DNA from 4 places in the Sporosarcina sp. CAU 1771 genome. Region 1 is predicted to be linked to each of the others. Evidence: riboswitches for the same ligand, from Rfam matches in the RefSeq annotation. Region 1 holds a riboswitch; each other region holds the start of a gene.
The links. Region 1 has a riboswitch for S-adenosylmethionine ahead of metK (methionine adenosyltransferase). Riboswitches for the same ligand answer to the same signal wherever they lie in the genome.

Region 2: it holds a riboswitch for S-adenosylmethionine, as region 1 does, so the genes downstream of both, ACXYMX_RS07370 (methionine ABC transporter ATP-binding protein) here and metK (methionine adenosyltransferase) in region 1, are expected to answer to the same signal.
Region 3: it holds a riboswitch for S-adenosylmethionine, as region 1 does, so the genes downstream of both, msrA (peptide-methionine (S)-S-oxide reductase MsrA) here and metK (methionine adenosyltransferase) in region 1, are expected to answer to the same signal.
Region 4: it holds a riboswitch for S-adenosylmethionine, as region 1 does, so the genes downstream of both, ACXYMX_RS14840 (hypothetical protein) here and metK (methionine adenosyltransferase) in region 1, are expected to answer to the same signal.

The regions. Positions count from the first base shown of each region.
Region 1 is NZ_JBTLRN010000012.1:57,828-62,639, forward strand. Features, by position in the region: gene ACXYMX_RS09920 (GNAT family N-acetyltransferase) at 1-343, opposite strand, end outside; gene metK (methionine adenosyltransferase) at 930-2,126, opposite strand; SAM riboswitch class I at 2,315-2,438, opposite strand; gene pckA (phosphoenolpyruvate carboxykinase (ATP)) at 2,613-4,199, shown strand; gene ACXYMX_RS09935 (hypothetical protein) at 4,277-4,723, opposite strand; gene ACXYMX_RS09940 (alpha/beta hydrolase family protein) at 4,720-4,812, opposite strand, start outside.
Region 2 is NZ_JBTLRN010000007.1:17,043-21,854, reverse strand. Features, by position in the region: gene ACXYMX_RS07385 (ASCH domain-containing protein) at 1-70, shown strand, start outside; gene ACXYMX_RS07380 (hypothetical protein) at 79-522, shown strand; gene ACXYMX_RS07375 (aminotransferase class I/II-fold pyridoxal phosphate-dependent enzyme) at 680-1,843, opposite strand; SAM riboswitch class I at 2,027-2,132, shown strand; gene ACXYMX_RS07370 (methionine ABC transporter ATP-binding protein) at 2,258-3,271, shown strand; gene ACXYMX_RS07365 (methionine ABC transporter permease) at 3,261-3,932, shown strand; gene ACXYMX_RS07360 (MetQ/NlpA family ABC transporter substrate-binding protein) at 3,953-4,765, shown strand.
Region 3 is NZ_JBTLRN010000018.1:58,645-63,456, forward strand. Features, by position in the region: gene ACXYMX_RS12090 (pseudouridine synthase) at 1-64, shown strand, start outside; gene ACXYMX_RS12095 (amino acid permease) at 213-1,541, shown strand; gene ACXYMX_RS12100 (LysE family transporter) at 1,526-2,152, opposite strand; gene msrA (peptide-methionine (S)-S-oxide reductase MsrA) at 2,318-2,857, opposite strand; SAM riboswitch class I at 2,972-3,083, opposite strand; gene ACXYMX_RS12110 (nucleoside deaminase) at 3,333-3,830, opposite strand; gene ACXYMX_RS12115 (hypothetical protein) at 3,891-4,349, opposite strand; gene ACXYMX_RS12120 (TOTE conflict system archaeo-eukaryotic primase domain-containing protein) at 4,390-4,794, opposite strand.
Region 4 is NZ_JBTLRN010000029.1:4,697-9,508, reverse strand. Features, by position in the region: gene ACXYMX_RS14855 (hypothetical protein) at 525-1,013, opposite strand; gene ACXYMX_RS14850 (SDR family NAD(P)-dependent oxidoreductase) at 1,225-1,980, shown strand; gene ACXYMX_RS14845 (MarR family winged helix-turn-helix transcriptional regulator) at 2,008-2,430, shown strand; SAM riboswitch class I at 2,507-2,606, shown strand; gene ACXYMX_RS14840 (hypothetical protein) at 2,680-2,958, shown strand; gene ACXYMX_RS14835 (hypothetical protein) at 3,334-3,483, shown strand; gene ACXYMX_RS14830 (metallophosphoesterase) at 3,555-4,442, shown strand; gene ACXYMX_RS14825 (rhodanese-like domain-containing protein) at 4,471-4,812, shown strand, end outside.

The DNA.
Region 1 (4,812 bases):
CTTTTGCCTTTTCTAATGCTTTTTGTATTAAAGATTTCCCTATTCCTTTATTTTGATAATCAGGCAAAACAGAAACAGGTGCAAGTGCCAATGACTCTGCTTTTTGATTGTCACCATTACCAATTAACACCTTAGATAAAAGAATATGCCCCAGTATTTCATTCTTATCTTTATTGACAGCCACTAAAGATAATTCAGGAATAAATACATCAGATTGCCTGATTTGTGAAACCAAATTATGCTCATCCTGATCACTTTGTTCTGCAGAAGCAAATGCAATTTCTACAACCTTTTCAGTTGATTCATAGTCATTTTTTTGTTCTTGTCTAATAATAAAACTCATATATCCAACTCCTAATTAAAAAAAAATGGCCCGTTTGTTGAATGAACACTTTATATTTAATACATTCCGTTACTTGAAGTGCAGGCGCCGACTCCAGCGGGAACAGCGCGAGCTGAAGACCCCACAGGAGCGTGGTCTACGCGACGAGGAGGCTGAAGCCGTGCCCGCGGAAAGCGTGCGCCGGAACGGAAAGCGACAGTTTAATGCTGGCCCAATTGCAGAACAACAACTTTTTAATATTCCAATATCCTCATAACTTTTTTACCCAATAACCTCTTAATTTAATGAGTAGACAAGCTATTCTATAAACCATTCTAAATAAATGAGTATTTGATGTTAAAATACTCATTTATTTTGGTCTTTATTTCAGTTTTTATTACTCAAAACCGAACGGCTTAATTCTTTGGCAGAAGATATTTACTTTTTCACAAACAATAAAATGACTAAACCTATCAGCACAATTGATCCAATAACTCCTGCAATAAGTAATAATAAAAGAAAACTCATTCTGATTCCTCCTCAACTAATTTTGTTAAAAAAATGCCGGCAGAAAGGCTCCCCCCTCTACCGGCATATATACCTTTACTTATTGTCGAGCAAGTTCTAGTAACTTAGCTGCTTTATCTGTTTGTTCCCACGGTAAATCTATATCTGTCCGTCCAAAGTGACCGTACGCTGCCGTTTGTTTGTAAATTGGACGACGTAGGTCGAGCATTTTAATAATACCAGCCGGACGTAGATCAAACAATTCACGTACAACCTCAACAAGCTTACCCTCTTCTACAGTGCCTGTCCCGAATGTATCTATGGAAATAGATACGGGCTGTGCAACACCAATTGCATAAGCTAATTGCACTTCACAGCGATCTGCTAATCCAGCAGCAACGATGTTTTTCGCAACATAGCGGGCGGCATATGAAGCAGAACGATCCACTTTTGTTGGATCTTTCCCAGAAAATGCACCGCCACCGTGACGAGCATATCCTCCGTACGTATCCACAATAATTTTCCGACCTGTTAGTCCAGCATCCCCTTGAGGACCACCAATAACAAATCGACCTGTTGGGTTAATAAAATATTTTGTATCTTCGTCGATTAATTCTTCAGGTATGACAGGACGAATTACATGTTCTTGTATACCCGCTTTTATTTCCTCTAAAGACACTTCTGGATGATGTTGTGTAGAAATAACAATGGTATCGATACGAACTGGATTGTTATGTTCATCATACTCTACAGTTACTTGGGTTTTGCCATCTGGGCGCAAATATGAGAGGATTTCCTCTTTGCGAACTTGTGCAAGCCTAAACGAAAGCTTATGAGCCATACTAATTGGAAGTGGCATTAGTTCAGGTGTTTCATTACACGCATAACCGAACATCAGCCCTTGATCGCCTGCTCCAATATCCTCAAGTTCGTCTTCTGACATAGATCCTTCACGTGCTTCTAGCGCTTGATCTACCCCTGCTGCGATATCTGCAGATTGTTCGTCAATTGCTGTAAGTACCGCTGAAGTTTCCCAATCAAAACCATACTTCGCACGTACATATCCAATTTCTTTTACAGTTTCCCTTACTACTTTTGGAATATCGACATACGTCGTTGTTGTGATTTCACCAGCAACGAGAACGAGTCCTGTTGTAATTGTTGTTTCACATGCAACACGTGCATTCGGGTCTTCCTCTAAAATTGCATCTAAAATCGCATCTGAAATTTGGTCACACATTTTATCAGGATGTCCTTCTGTGACTGACTCAGATGTAAATAACTTTCGATTCGACATTACAATTCCTCCTTATATCCTACGAGATTGATACGGTACTCATATGTCCCATGTAGAGCCTATCCGCTAAGGAATAAACTTCAAGCCACTTAGTGCTATACACGAGGATTAAGGGCTAAACAATAGAAAAAGCCCTTCACTCACGTCTTATACATGAGGAAAGGCATAGTTTGAAAAGGCACCTTTCACTCTTATCGTCCAAGGGTTTTCCCCTTGCATCAGGTTGGCACCATCACAAACATACAGAAAAGTTCTGTTTGCAGGTTGCCGGGTTTCATTGGGCCTGACCCCTCCACCAGCTCGGGATAAGAGTATCCGTTCAATTAACCATGATACAAAATACGATGCCAAATGTCAATTTAATTATCATTTTCAACTTGTGATTTCAATTAGTATAGATTATTATTCTAAATGTGTTATACTAATTGCATAATGTGATGACACCCAAATAATTTGGGACTATATGGCAAAGGACGGTACAAACTTATGATATCTACAGAGACTGGCGAACAACTTCAGGAACTTCTAGCAGGTTCGAATGTAAGTATACAACTTTCAGTTCCACAGCTAGTTGAAAAGGCTACTTCACGTGGAGAGGCGAAACTAACAGCAGATGGTGCAATTACAGCTCAAACTGGCAAATACACGGGTCGCTCACCTAAAGATAAGTATATCGTAGAAGAAGCTACTTCTAAAGATAAAATCGATTGGGGAAATGTAAACCGTCCGATTTCTTCAGAGGTTTTCGATTCATTATATAATAAAGTGATTACGTACTTAAAAAATAAAGAAGAATTGTTTGTATTTAAAGGTTTTGCAGGTGCTGACCCAGCATCGCGTCTATCTATTCAAGTAGTGAATGAATTTGCTTGGCATAACTTATTTGTCCATCAATTATTCATTCGTCCATCAAAAGAAGAGTTAACCAACCACGAAGCCGAATTCACCGTTGTTTCAGCACCTTCTTTTAAAGCTGACCCTTCAGTAGATGGAACGGAGTCCGAAACTTTTATTATTGTATCAATGGAAAAAAGAATTGTTCTCATTGGTGGAACTGAATATGCTGGAGAAATGAAAAAATCTATTTTCTCTATTATGAACTACTTACTTCCTGAAAAAGGAATTATGCCTATGCACTGTTCCGCAAACGTTGGTAATGACGGAGATGTAGCATTGTTCTTCGGTCTTTCTGGAACTGGAAAAACAACACTGTCCGCAGACGCAGACCGTAAACTTATTGGGGACGATGAACACGGTTGGTCTGATAATGGTGTGTTCAATATTGAAGGCGGATGCTACGCGAAATGTATTAATCTTTCTGCGGAAAAAGAACCTGAAATTTTTGGAGCAATTCAATTTGGTTCGGTACTTGAAAACGTTGTAGTTGATTCGGAAACGAGAATTCCTGACTATAACGATGGTTCACTTACTGAAAATACACGTGCAGCCTACCCGATTCAAGCAATCGAAAATATTGTCGATCCATCTGTTGCCGGACACCCAAAAACAATTGTTTTTCTTACGGCAGATGCCTTTGGAGTCTTACCTCCAATTTCGAAATTGACGAAAGAGCAGGCGATGTATCACTTCTTAAGTGGATTTACATCGAAGCTTGCAGGGACTGAGCGTGGAATTACTTCACCTGAAGCAACATTTTCAACTTGCTTCGGCTCTCCATTCTTACCACTTCACGCAACAGTTTATGCGGAAATGCTTGGTAAGAAAATTGATGAGCACGAGGCACAAGTCTACCTTGTAAATACAGGTTGGACAGGTGGCGTTTATGGTGTTGGTAAACGAATGAATTTAAACCACACGCGTGCAATGGTTCGAGCTGCACTTCAAGGTAAACTTATTGATATTGAAACAGAAACAACTAGGTTCTTTAATCTTCAAATCCCTACTGCAATTGAAGGCGTTCCTACAGAAGTATTGAACCCTCGAAATGCATGGGCTGATAAAGAGGATTTTGATAGGAAAGCTAAAGAATTAGCGACACTTTTCCGTGAAAACTTTAAAAAGTTCGGTACCGTTTCAGAAGATATTTCTTCTAAAGGCGGCCCGAAAGAATAGTATAGTGAAAAACCGGCATGCACAGGAATGTGTATGCCGGTTTTTTATGTTGATATAGTAACTTTGTAAAAATCACGTCATTCATAAACAGTAAATGCGGTATCTTCTTCAAAAAATGATTTTACTTTTTCAATTTCCTCATCGTTCTCAGGATAAAAGACGATTTCACCGCCATAATGTCCAACAGTAAGAATATTTACTCCTGATACGTCAAATAGAAAAATAGAAAACCATTTCAAACCGCCCCGTATATCATACGAGTCTGCTAACACCCAGTCTACAAGATCATCCGTAAGCTCGGAATGATAAACGATGGTTTCTTCAATGGTCCCGGTTTTAATCATTTTATCATCCAACTGTTCACGAATTTCCTTCTCAACTACCCAACAATGGATTTCCATCGTTGCGGCTTTCTTTGAAAACATCGACCATAGCGAATTCCAAAACGATGAGTCTTCGGGGAATCCGATTTGCTTTTCCTCAGTACTGATTGTTTTGGGTGCTATATACACATGCTTTCTCACTCGCCTTGCCCTCTCATCCACTTACAAAGATCACGGACGATTTGTACGTTCTTCACGGGTGGAATATGGTGATTGTATGTCGGAAAGTA
Region 2 (4,812 bases), on a different contig from region 1:
ACACCCAAAAATGCCTTGGTTGCCGACGATGAACGTATGGGTTCATGAATTCAGCCCGGTAGAGAAATGATGAACTGAATGTATTTTAAAATTTATGGCGTGATTGTCTTTCTACACGTCGTCAGTGCCGTTCTATCCATAGGTCCATTATTCCTGCTAATGCCAATCATCAAAAGATTACGTGGCGCTGAAGAAAAAATCGAAAGTGCATACTTGTCAATTATCGATGTTGTAATCCGTATTGTTATGCATGCAGGACACGTTCTAGTTGTTACAGGTGTTTTGCTATTACTCCTTGGTCCTTGGCCTTGGTATACATCATGGGTTGTAATGACGGTTGTTGTAATGGGTGTATCCGCATTTTTTTTATCAACGGGTTTTACTCGAGTTCTACGAAAGTTTCACCTGCCTGGAATGAGTAAAAATGATGCTTTGAATCTTTTAAATCGGACGTCTTGGATTTATATTGGACTGATGCTTGTGATGTTATGGTTAATGGTCGAAAAGCCGATGTTCTGGTGATGGATGGAATACATATGTCCAAAGGGCAAGAGGTTTATTTAACTTAAAATACAAGTTGCTTTTCAACTTATGATTTAACTGTAAAGTAAATAAGAGAAAAAACTGACGTGCCCTTTTACGGGACGTCAGTTTTTTTTGAATTTAATGAGGTTTAACTTTAAAATAGATTTAGTTTTTCAATACGTGCAACGGCTTCCCTTAATCGATCTTCGTCTTCCAAAAGGCCAACACGCACATAACCTTCGCCATGCTTACCAAAACCATGTCCCGGTGCAACGATGATATCGGCTTCCTCATATAAGAGGTCAGAGAAGGATTCACTCGTATGACCATCAGGAACCGACAACCAAGCAAAGAATGAGGCGCCCGGAGCAACTACATCCCAACCAATTCGTTTGCACTCCGAAATAAAGACGTTACGTCTAGCTTCATAAAGTGCGGCAAGTTCAACAACACAGTCCTGGCTCTCAGTTAAAGCGACAGCTGCTGCCCGTTGAATTGCTGGGAAAATATCTATAAATAGATGATCTTGCAAAAGACTGAGTGCTTCTATGATTTCTGCATTACCGACTGCGAATCCAACGCGCCATCCAGCCATATTATACGTTTTTGATAACGTATACATTTCAATACCTACATCTTTTGCCCCGTCTACTTGGAGGAAACTAACTGGTTTATCACCATCAAAACCAATGCCACCATAAGCAAAATCATGAAGAACCGCTATGTCGTTTTCTTTTGCAAACTGTACGGTATCTTCGAAAAATGGAACAGTAGCTGTTGCACTTGTAGGGTTGTTCGGGTAGTTCAAGTACATTAATTTTGCTTTTTCCCGTTGCTCAGCAGTTAACAGATTGAAGTCGGGTAAAAAGTTATTAGACTCAAGCAATGGCATTGTGTCATACGTAATATTTGCCAAACTTACCGCTGATAAATAGTCGGGGTACCCTGGATCCGGTAGTAATAAAAGTTCACCTTCATCCATAAGGGCTAGGGGAAGCTCTACTAGACCTGGTTTAGTTCCAAATAAGACAGCGACTTCTGTGTTAGGATCGATGTCAACATTGTATTCTCTTTTATAAAAATCGGCGGCGGCTTGTTTGAATTCCATAACGCCCCGGAACGGAGAGTACCCGTGCGTAGTTGGGTCATCGACAGCATCTTTAAGAGCTTCTACAATATGCGCCGGCGTGGGTTGGTCTGGATTTCCACGTCCTAAGTTAATAATGTCTCTTCCTTCAGCGAGTGCTTTTTCAACTTTATGAGTTAGTGAAGCAAAAAAGTGTGGTGGAAAACTTTTTAATCGTTTTGAAACTTTCATTGGAAAACCCCGTTTCTATGTAGTTGACTAGCTTACTCCAAATCTTATAGTTTTTGCAGGAAAATGTCTATAGAATAACAAAGCAACAGACTTTCATGAAATAAAAAATTGAAATTCGAAATATGTTGACAACTTACTGGTTGTATATTATACTATGTTTTATGCAACGATAACTTAATATGGAATTTATCAAGAGTGACTGAGGGATTAGGCCCTATGACGTCCGGCAACCCCATTTATATGGAAGGTGCCAATTCCTACAGAATAATTCTATTCTGAGAGATAATCTGAACCCATTCATTCAGTGCTTCTTTCATTATGAAAGAGGTATTTTTTATTTTCATTGTAGTATCTGTTCAAAACTTGAAGCGATCACTCCAATTTAGGATTGATTTTTAGAAAGAGGGGAATACCGTGATAGAAATAAAAGGCGTATCAAAAGTGTATCAGACAAAAGAAAGAGTTGTAAAAGGTGTCGATGACGTTTCCCTTACGATTAACAAAGGTGAGATTTTTGGTATCGTTGGTTATTCCGGCGCTGGAAAAAGTTCGTTAATTCGCTGTTTGAATTTATTGGAACGACCGACAAGTGGTACTATTTTAGTGGACGGTGTCGATTTAACAAAATTGGGCGGTAAACAACTGCGCCAAGCTCGTTTGAAAATCGGTATGATTTTTCAACATTTTTACTTAATAAGCCAAAAAACGGTTTATGAAAATATTGCATTCGCTTTAAGAGCAGCCAACACACCTGCCAATAAAATTAATGAGCGTGTAGAGGAACTACTTGAAATGGTTGGGCTTTCAGAAAAAAAGAATGTGTATCCTGCACAGTTGAGTGGGGGACAGAAGCAACGTGTTGGAATCGCACGGGCATTAGCCAATAATCCATCTGTATTGCTTTGTGATGAGGCTACATCTGCGTTAGATCCCAATACGACAATGTCCATCTTACGTTTACTTAAAAAAATCAATCGGGAATTAAAAATAACCATTGTTCTCATAACGCATGAAATGAATGTGGTGAAAGAAATTTGTGATCGCATGGCCATTATGCAAAGCGGAAAAGTGATTGAAGATGGATCGGTTTATAACATCTTTTCTGATCCGAAAACGGAGTTAACGAAGGAATTTATTAGCAGTGTTGTATCCTTCGATGTTCCTAAAGAAATTCTACATACTTGTACAGGGCGCATTATTAAAGTGATGTTTAAAGGTGATATCGCAGGTGAAGGTATTATTTCAGATACAGTTCAGAACTATAAAGTGCAAGGAAACTTTCTACATGGTTCAATTGAGTATATTCAAGAGAGACCTCTTGGAATCTTCTTAATGGAACTGCAAGGTGAAGAGGATGAGGTAGATAAAGCGATTGCTTATATGACTTCTAGAAAAGCGCAAGTGGAGGTGATTGGATATGGAAAATGAATTCGGACGTATTGTAGAATTACTACCTGAAATTACAAAGGCCTTTGGGGAAACAATATATATGATTGGGATTGCATTTGGAGTTGCTCTACTAATTGGATTGCCACTAGGACTCATATTATTTGTAACAGATAGAGGTTTATTTTTAGAGAATAGCGCCGTAAAGAATATATTAGGATTTGTCATTAATATTGTTCGATCGATTCCATTTATTATCTTACTTGTCGCGATTACACCACTAACTGTTTTGATAGTTGGGGATGCATACGGACCGACAGCGGCAAGTGTTTCATTATCCGCCGCGGCCATTCCATTTTTTGCCCGAATCACAGAAACTTCGATGAGGGAAATCGATAAAGGAGTTATTGAAGCTGCTATTGCAGTGGGTGCAACTCCGTGGATGATTATAAAAGATGTTTTGTTGCCAGAAGCAAGATCAAGTATCATTCAAGGCCTAACATTAACTGCAATTAGTTTAGTTGGGTATTCTGCGATGGCTGGCTTTGTTGGTGGAGGCGGAATTGGTGATTTAGCCATTCGATTCGGCTATTATCGTTACGATGATTTAATAATGATTGTAACGGTTGTCATACTAATTTTATTAGTTCAAGTGATTCAATTTTCAGGAGACCGTATTTCAAAATCAATAGATAAAAGTTAATTTAGGGAGAGAGAAAAAAGATGAAGAAGATTATTTCAACAGTATTATTAGTAGTACTTATAGGTGTACTTGCTGCATGTGGTGGAAAAGACAAAGCAGGAGACACGAAAGAACTAACATTTGGAGCAACACCAGGACCATATAGCGATATGCTATCAAAAGCAATTATTCCTGAATTGGAGAAAAAAGGATATAAAATAAAAGTACAAGAATTTAGCGATTATGTTCAACCAAATAATGCGTTAAACAGTGGATCGAATGATGCAAACCTTTTCCAACATATCGTTTATCTAGAGAACTTTTCTAAAGAAAACGATATGGAGTTATCTGATTTAATAAGTGTACCAACAGCTCCACTTGGAATTTATTCGAATAAGTATGAGTCACTTGATGATATCGAAGACGGTGCTAAAATTACAATTCCAAACGACCCAGTGAATGCAGCACGTACTTTACTAACATTACAAGAGCTTGGACTAATAGAGATTGACGGTTCAGTTGATCCGATTAAGTCTTCAGAAAAAGACGTTACAGTCAATCATAAAAACTTAGTGTTCCAACCAATTGAAGCGGGACAATTGCCACGCTCTGTTGAAAGTACAGATTTAGCAGCTGTTCCAGGAAACTTCGCAATTGCTGCAGATATGAATTTACTTGATGCGTTAGCTTTAGAAAATATGCCCGATCAATTCCGAAATGTTGTTGCGGTAAGAACTGAAGACAAAGATTCACAATTAGCAAAAGATATTATTGCGGTAGTTGAATCACCAGAATTTGAAAAAGTAATCGATGAGCAATTTGAAGGCTTTGGCAAACCAGGCTGGATGAAATAAGTTAGTTGTCATTTTATATTTTGCGTACGGTAGCCACTTAACTAAAT
Region 3 (4,812 bases), on a different contig from region 1:
GGGTTCATTAGAACGCGGTCAATGGCGTCACTTGACTAAAGAGGAAATAGCTGGGCTTGATTGAGTGCGCCTGTGCAAGATACAACTTAGACACGATTCAAAATTGTCTAGAAGTTGTGTGGTGCACAGGCATCTTATTGGGTTTTCACAACACTGCACCACACATAATTCGACCTATTAGTGGAAGACTATGTTTTTGTGGAGGTGTATAAATGGATGAAAAAGCAAATCTTACTTGGTGGCAATTATCTCTAATTGGGATTGGCAGCATGATTGGCACAGGGTTTTTCCTAGCATCAAGTATAGCGATTCAAATGACGGGTCCTTCAGTCATCTTGGCTTTTATCATGGCTGGAAGTGCTACATATATCGTTTTTGAAGCACTCGCAAAAATGTCCGTAAAAGATCCCCAGAAAGGATCTTTTCGTACCTATGCCAAAAAAACATATGGGCGTTGGGCTGGTTTTAGCAGTGGTTGGGTGTACTGGAGTTCAGGAATGTTAATCATTGGTAGCCAACTTACTGCTATTTCGCTACTCTCTAGATTTTGGTTCCCTACAGTTAAATTGTGGATATTCACATCCATTTATGCCGTTTGCGGTCTGATTGTCCTCTTTATTGGCGCGAAAGCGTTTGGAAAATTAGAAAGCGTATTTGCTGTTATGAAAATTGCCGGGATTTTTATGTTTATTGTCATTGCAGTCTTAGCACTTATAGGGGTACTCGACGGAAATCTAAAGGAAGGCATTCCTCAATCTGTCGGCGAGTTTTTCCCAAAAGGAATCATCGGGTTTTGGAGCGCACTAACCTTCGCCTTTTATGCGTATGGAGGAATCGAACTAATGGGCGTAATGGCTATCCATCTTAAAAATAAGGACGATGCTCCCAAGTCTGGAAAAGTACTGTTAGGGCTACTTGGCATCGTTTACGTTTCCGCCCTTTCGTTAGCGCTACTACTGCTGCCATACGATAAGTTCAGGGAAAATAAAAGCCCATTTGTTGAAGCTTTGTTGGGTGTGAGTCATATCGAGTTTTTTCCACATGTATTTACTGCTGTCATTATTATTGCGGGGTTTTCAGCGATGTCAGCATCCCTATTTGCGGTAACAACAATCCTTCAAACACTATCAGAAGATGGAGATGCCCCAAAGATATTTAGCAAACAAACGAAAATGAAATTAGAAATGCCACTACCTGCAGTTTCATTAACATCTATCGGACTTGTTCTTTCTATTGTTACCTCTTTAGTATTGCCTGATAAAGTGTTTGAATATATAACGACAGCCGCCGCATTGATGCTTCTTTATAATTGGCTTTTAATTTTAGTGATGTATCACAAATTAATTGAGCCAACTAGAATCGATAAAGTAAAGAGAATGATTGGTATCATTTTAGTCGCTTTGTCCGTTAGTGGTACACTTTTTCATCAAACAAGTCGTCCTGGTTTCTTGATCAGCTTAGGATTCCTTACAGTTATCGGAATGATCGTCTTGTCGTTACGAAATAAATGGAAGAACGAAACCACTCAAAATACAGTTTGATACGCTTGGTACCCAAAGTATACGCCAAATCCAATCATAAATAAGGAAGATATAATGGAAATCACCTTCAACAGCCTAATCGATACTAATTTGCGAGCACCACTAGATATCATGGCGATGATTGTATCCCATAAGAGGACGCCTCCTATAATGGCCACACTATTGATGATTAATTGATAACCTGAAAAATTTCCAGCATTCTCTGCTAGAATCGAACCGTAGATCCCTAGCCAAAAAAGAATGGATAGCGGATTTAACAATGCAATCAAAAAACCTGAGAATAGGGAACGTCTGAGACGAACTTCCTTACCGAATTTTAGCAACAATGTAATTTTATGTATCGAAAGTAAACTCTCTACCCCCGTATAGATTAGAACAAAGCAACCAAACAACCAAAGTATTATTTTTACAAGCGGGAACTCAATCATTTGGCCAATTCCCAAGTAGACCATGATCATATATAGAACGTCGGCCGTTAAAGCACCCATACCTAACATCCATGCATGAAAAAACCCGTTTTTAATACCTGTATCCAGCATCGCGGCATTGACTGGACCGATTGGCGCAGCTAAAGATACACCTAAAATCATATAGGCAGCTATCGAGTTCATAACACAGGCCTCCCGAAAAAGAACTTCTTTGCATCCTATTCTTGAGGAGTACCTTGTACAACCAAATCAAAAATTAATGCCTGTGCACCACACAACTTCTAGACAATTTTGAATCGTGTCTAAGTTGTGTGGTGCACAGGCATCTTTTGCTAGTCAACTATACCTTTAAACTTTTACTTTCCAATTCTCTCGAATGAAAGGCGCTCTTCCAGATTGCTCTTTAAAGTTCGAATACTTTTCTGGGTTTTTACGATAATAACCTTGGTGGTAATCCTCTGCGGGATAGAAAGTTTTCGCTTCAACAATCTCTGTAACAATCGGCTTATCAAAACGCCCACTATTAATTAGTTCTTCTTTGGATTGTTCTGCAATTTCTTTTTGTTGCGCATTATGATAAATGATTTCTGTACGATATGAGGATCCCCGACTACCAAATTGTCCGCCTGCATCCGTCGGATCAATTTGTTGCCAATATAATTCTACAAGCTTCTTGTATGGATAGATGGCTGGGTCATATGTAATTTGCACAGCTTCCGTATGTCCCGTAACACCAGCACACACTTCTTCATACGTTGGATTTTCAGTGACACCGCCAATATAACCAGAAATAACCTTTTCTATGCCCGGTTGTGTATCAAACGGTTGAACCATACACCAAAAACACCCTCCCGCAAATGTTGCAACTTCATAATTATTATTAGTCATAAAAATCCTCCTTAGTTTGATGTTTTATAGTACTGACACAATTTCTTTGAAAATAAAAAACGACCTCTTAATAAAAATTAGACGTCACCGCATAATAAGTATTGCGTGCAAAACCTCTTATCTCACGGATTTAGTACTAGAACTGCTGAAATTGGCACCGTTTAAACAAAGCTCAATGGTTGATGAGGCTTCACTGGGTCAGTCCCTCCGCCTCTCTTTATAACAATTTTTAACTATGCTTTTGTGTCGTTCAGTTCATCGTCGTATATTCATACTAGTCTTCATATTCATACTAGTCCCTATATTCCGCCTTGTCAATGGGGTTAGTGATTGGTGACAGTCACCAAACACTAGGGTTGAAGTTTTTCACACTATCATTACAACTTGAATAAGCTATCGAAATCTAATGCCTGTTCACCACACAACTTAGACACGATTCTAAATCGTTCCCGAATTGTGTGGTGCACAGGCATTTTTAATTTTCCAAACTTTTCCCAATATAAAACTGTCGATGAAGTTCGCGTACTTGCTTAGCGAGTTCAGGTACAGGACCGTCTAGCTCAGTATCACGGATAACTTCTTGAATCGGCAAACTACGCACACGCGACTGCGTAACATCCACCCCAAACTCGGTCAACCACTCCACCAGTTGCTCAGACGAACTAACGAAAGCGATACGACCTAAACCTGCCCAACCATGAGCAGCAGCGCACATCGGACAATGTTCTCCCGAAGTATAGACCGTCGCCATCTTTCTATCTTCCAACGTCATGTTCTCCGCCGCCCAGCGCACCAAAGCAAATTCTGGATGCTTCGTATGATCTCCGTCACCAACATGGTTGCGCTCTTCCTTAAGCACCTTACCGTCGGCCGATACAAGGACTGAACCAAATGGTTGGTCCCCGTTTTCCAATGCAATCCTCGCTAGTTCAATGCACCGCTCAAGATGCTTCAAATCTGTATCATTTAACACAATAATCCTCCTTATTCTGTATTAAATATTCATGCCTTTTTACACCACACAGGCATCTTCTTAAATCTCTTCCAAATCACTCACTAACAGAATTTTACTATCTAGATCTGTCATTTTCTCTGTATATTCGAAAGCTAACTCTTTAAACTTCACGCTCTCATCGGCTTGCCCTAATACGTGGGAAGGTCTTGCAGCAGCCTCATAGCCGTATCCAATATAAAACGGAGCAAGATCCGCATCTACACTCACTGATATACATCGTTTCGCATACTTCAAAGCATTCTCTCCTTCGCCTGCCACCGCGTAAACTCGTGAAAGTTGCCAATAGCCTACAGAGAAATTCTTTTCCGTACATTCTTCTGCTTGCGTCCAATACCAGAACGAACTATGACAAAGGTGAATCATCTGTTCTTGATCTTCAGGTGATCTCGTTTCTTTGTCTAGAAAATCCCATACTTGATTAAAGCATATTGCTGCTAACTGTCTATGGGAAAAGACTGGAGTTTCGGTTTCTTTCATTTTAACGAATACCTCACTTTAATTGATGATTTTTACACTTTCATGCCTGTGCACCACACAACTTAGAAACTATTCGAAATCGTGTCGAAGTTGTGTGGTGCACAGGCATCCTAAAATCTATGAAAACTTGATCCGACAATGGGAGCAATTGGCGATGCTTACACTGACTACATTTAATCAGTGGTTTTTGACAAATTGGCTTTTGCCATTCTAAAGCACAAGCTGGTGTATAGCCATTTGTCCCTTTTTTCGACTCCCAACGAAGTGCGTAGACATCTTGTCTCCCTTGGAATAAACCTCTCAAAAGATTGACTTTCTCTTCTAAAGAAGATTGCTTACTTAAAATTTTTCTAGGGATATTGCTATTTTCCTGCTTCATCATCTTGACCAATAACTGCTTTAAATACTGATTCTCTCGTCGCAATTTCTCCATTTCATGATCCATCGTTGCACCCCTCCGATT
Region 4 (4,812 bases), on a different contig from region 1:
TCGTAACGCGCTGGTTTGCTCCCGCAACGGGGATTGGGCTAGGTTTATTCTCGTATCGTTGAGTGTTGCTCCCGTATCGCGTTGGTTTATTCCCGCAACGACGAGTTTATTCTCGTAACGCGCTGGTTTGCTCCCGCAACGGGGATTGGGCTAGATTTGTTCTCGTATCGTTGTGTATTGCTCCCATATACCTTGGCTTATTCCCGCAACGACGGGTTTATTCTCGTAACGCACAGGTTTGCTCCCGCAACAGGGATTGGGCTAGATTTGTTCTCGTATCGTTGTGTGTTGCTCCCATATACCTTGGCTTATTCCCGCAACGACGGGTTTATTCTCGTAACGCACAGGTTTGCTCCCGCAACGGGGATTGGGCTATATTTGTTCTCGTATCGTTGTGTGTTGCTCCCGTATCGCCTTGGTTTATTCCCGCAACGACGGATTTATTCCCGTAACGCACTGGTTTGCTCCCGCAACGCGAATTAAAATAAAACATGGAACCGGCAAGGGGTTCCATGTTTAGTCACTTAACACATTACAATTATTTGAGAGGGGGTCGTTTGTGCCGGGATACTTCGAGTCGTTGCGCCGTAAACAACGGTCAAATAACGGTTTGCAGGATTTCGATTAAAGGATTGACCGTTTTCCAATACAATTTGTGTTTCCGCAGAGATGTTTAGGCGTAAGCTACCATCACTACTCAGCAATTGATTGTTAAAATAGTCTACCTTTACGTTTTGCATAGGAGAACTAATCGCCATCACAACGGCTTGGTATTGTGGCGGATAAATCATTGGGACCGGAACATCCGCGTCGTAAAATCCAATTACAGGATCACCTACAAAAATCATCTCGTGATCTACAAAATAGGTATTCGGCCCAACTACGAAATTTACAATGCTGTCAACCCCGTTATTCACTTCAAACAATTTATAACATCCACCATTTTCATCGCTTGGAGTAACCCAGAAATCACTTATGCTTGTTACGGTGCCGCTAAAAGATTGAAAATTCATAGAGTATCTTCCTCCTTTTGAAAAAAATGAATTCATTAAAGATAGAATATGCATCGAAAAAGCATCTTGCTAACTGACTGCTTTCATTAATTAATAAAAGCGTAGCATACCTCAAATGAATATAGAGTAAAAGCAAAACTGAATACTTTCCTTTTATATAGTTTAGAGGTAAACTATATATAGGTTATTAATTCAAAAGGAGATGACAGTAATGAGTAGGTTACAAGACAAAGTAGTAATTATTACAGGCGGTGCAGGTGGAATTGGGAGTGGAATGGCGAAGGCAATGGTGAAAGAAGGAGCCATTGTTGCAATTGTAGACGTAAACGAAGAAACTGGATTGGCGATGGAGAAAGAATTACAAGAAATCTCTCCTAAATCGATGTTCATCCAAGCAAACTTAATGGATCACCAAAATTTAGGCAAGGTTATTACAAAAGTTGTTGATAAGTACGGAAAACTAGATGTGCTTGTAAACAACGCTCATGCGTCGAAGCAATTGACGATTGAGGAGACAACGCAGGCTGATTTAGATCTTTCATTTGGTACTGGGTTTTATCCAACGTTTTATTTAATGCAGGCGGCACTTCCTTACTTAAAAGAATCTAAAGGGAACGTTATTAACTTCGCGTCCGGAGCAGGAATAAATGGGGACCAAACACAAGGCGCATACGCAGCGGCGAAAGAAGCGATTCGTGGTATTTCAAGAGTTGCAGCGAATGAGTGGGGTAAGTTCGGCATTAATGTAAACTTAATTAGTCCGATTGCCAACACTCCGGGTGTTCAAGCATGGGCGAAAGCGCAACCAGAATATTATGAGCAAGTTAAAAACAAAATTCCACTTGGTCGTTTCGGTGATGTTGAAGAAGATATCGGTCGAGTTGCTGTATTTTTAGCTTCTGAAGATTCTAAGTACATTACTGGTCAAACGATTATGGTTGACGGTGGATCGACAATGCTTCGCTAATCAACAAATTTCACCGGGGGGATTCTATTGGAGAGAAAAGATTTATTTAAATTAATTCGAGCAATCGAACAGATGAATAATGAAAATATAAAGCAATTCACGAAACGATTTCAACATCCTCTAGGCATCTCTCCGATTTTGGTGTTAAGCGATTTACGTACGAAGGGGCCTCAAAGACAAGCAGAGTTAGCGGAATCCCATGGGTATACAAGAGGCGCGATGACTAGCATTGCGGATCGACTTGTTAAACTAGGATTTGTGGAACGGTTGTATGATGAAGCGGATCGCCGAACGGTTCAACTTTCAATAACACGCGCTGGCGAAGAAGCGTTAAAAGAAGCGCAAGCGATTGGCGATGAAGTGTTTGTGCACCTATTTAAAAATTTGAGTGAAGACGAAATTGCTCAGTATTTGAAAATTCAAGAGAAAATCGTTCATAGCTTAAATTAAGAAATCGTCCTTCGGCTTCATTTGACAGAATGGTTCTTGAGTGATAAATTGTTTAGTAACTGAACTGAATACTCTTTTCTTATTAAGAGAGATGGAGGGAATTGGCCCTACGAAGTCTCAGCAACCTGCCAGCCGGTAAGGTGCTACGTCCAACAGGGAAACCTGAACGATGAGGAGAATTTTTTTTGAAACTCTTCTCTCTTATGGGAGGAGTTTTTTGTTTGGAAAAAATTTCAGGAGGGTTTTTATATGACAAAATTACAAGAGCTTTACACAGAACAAAAGGAATTGAAAGAACGGAAAGCAACGAGCACAGCAGGAGCGATGCAGAGACATCAGCAGTTAGCGAATGTACAGCGAGAAATCGATTATTATGAACAAGGGGATTCAATTTCGAAAGCATATATCCAAGAAAAAGTGGATGAAATCAGTACCATACAAAAAGAAATCGACTTATTAACAGGGACCTTAACTGAGAAAAAACGAATTCTTAATGAAGTTGTTTTTGGAGGGCATATTTCCCTTTAATAAATTCCATAAAAGGGATAGTAAAAGTAATGAATATCAGATGTGCTAATTCTCTCTTGCTGAGCGATTAAGCTGATTCTGTTTCTTCATTGGCACCGATAGTACATTGTGTAAGTTCAAGTTCGGGATTGTGACCTAACTTATTGACTGCACTTCGTTGAATCGGTGTTTTTGCGTTTAAGTGAATAAATTTATTAATTATTATAAAAAGGGAACATTTGTAATGTATCCATCGTATGGTTACTGAGTGATGATAAATCAAAGTGTACGAATCGCTTTTCTGTTTCTAATCGTACCCCAAAAAATAAGTTTGGCCACTACTGTAATTCCTGCAATAGAATAGAATCGTTTAAGAGTGTTGAAGGTGGATAGTATATGGGAAGAATTATACTTGCGGTTATACTAACAGTGTTGGGTGGTATTTTTGCGAGCTTCTTGGAACCACCAGTATTTGCAAATAGCATTCCACTTGCCATTATGGGAGGGTTTATTTTAGCAGAGATTCAGCGAAACAAAGATAAGTAGAAATAGCTTATTGGAATGTCGATGATTCGAATTTACGGAGCACGGATTTCTTGTGAGCAGGTTGATGTCTAATGGACGATAAATTTGTTAACAAAGATTGGATTGGTTATATGTTCAAGAGAAAGATTATTTATATCGCTGTTGGATTTACAGTGTTCCTCTATTTTATTTACGTTCAAAATAATTCGATCGTGACGAGTCATACGGTCATACGTTCAGAAAAACTTCCTGCTAATTTTGACCAATACAAAATTGTTCATCTTTCCGATTTGCATAACAAAAGTTTCGGAAAAGGTCAGCAAGTACTGGTACGAAAAGTGAACAAGCTGCAACCGGATATCATCGTCTTTACTGGAGATTTAATTGATTCGAAACGATCTGGGGATGAAGCGAGTCTTCTTTTAATGAAAAAATTGACTGCTACTGCGCCTGTCTATTATGTTCCGGGAAACAATGAATGGTGGTCTGGATCGTATGGTTCTCTGGAGAAAAAATTAGAGCAACTCGGGGTACAGGTTTTGAGGAATTCATCGATAGCTCTAGAAAAAGAAGGGGATAAGGTATATATTGTAGGTATTGACGACCCCACTTATGGGGATAAAGATATGTCGGAACTCGAGATCATAGAGGAAGAAATCAGGTCCGCATCAGAAGGACTTGGAGAAGACGATTTCACTTTATTGCTTTCACATCGCCCTGAAATGCTTCCACTCTATGCAGCGTCTAATTTCGATGTTGTTTTTTCCGGACATGCGCACGGTGGACAGGTTCGACTACCATTTGTAGGAGGTCTAGTCGCACCGAACCAAGGACTATTCCCAAAGTATACTGAGGGGAAGCACGAGATGGACAATACAGTGATGATGATTAGTAGGGGACTCGGGAACAGTATTATTCCAGTACGATTATTCAATCGTCCCGAGATTGTAAGTGTTACGCTCGAACAAGGCGATCATTAAGGTACTACGAATTAAGGAGGAAAAACAGATGTCCGTTCAAACGATTACACCAGAACAATTATATGAAAAATTGAATCGAGAGGAAAAAGTTGTCTTAGTGGATGTGCGTTCTGAAGAAAAGTACGACCAATTCCATATTCAACACGCAAATCTAACAGATATGAATATTTCTAAACAGAAGGTCTTTGAGTTGGAAATAAATCCACAGCAAACTATCTCTGAAATTCCTGTAGATAAAGAAGTAATTATTACATGTACGACGGGGAACTCCGCAACAAAATGTGCGGGTATTCTAAAAGATAGAGCGTATGATGTGGTTGTATTAGAAGGCGGTATCACTGCGTGGAAAGAGTTTTTAATTAAACAATCA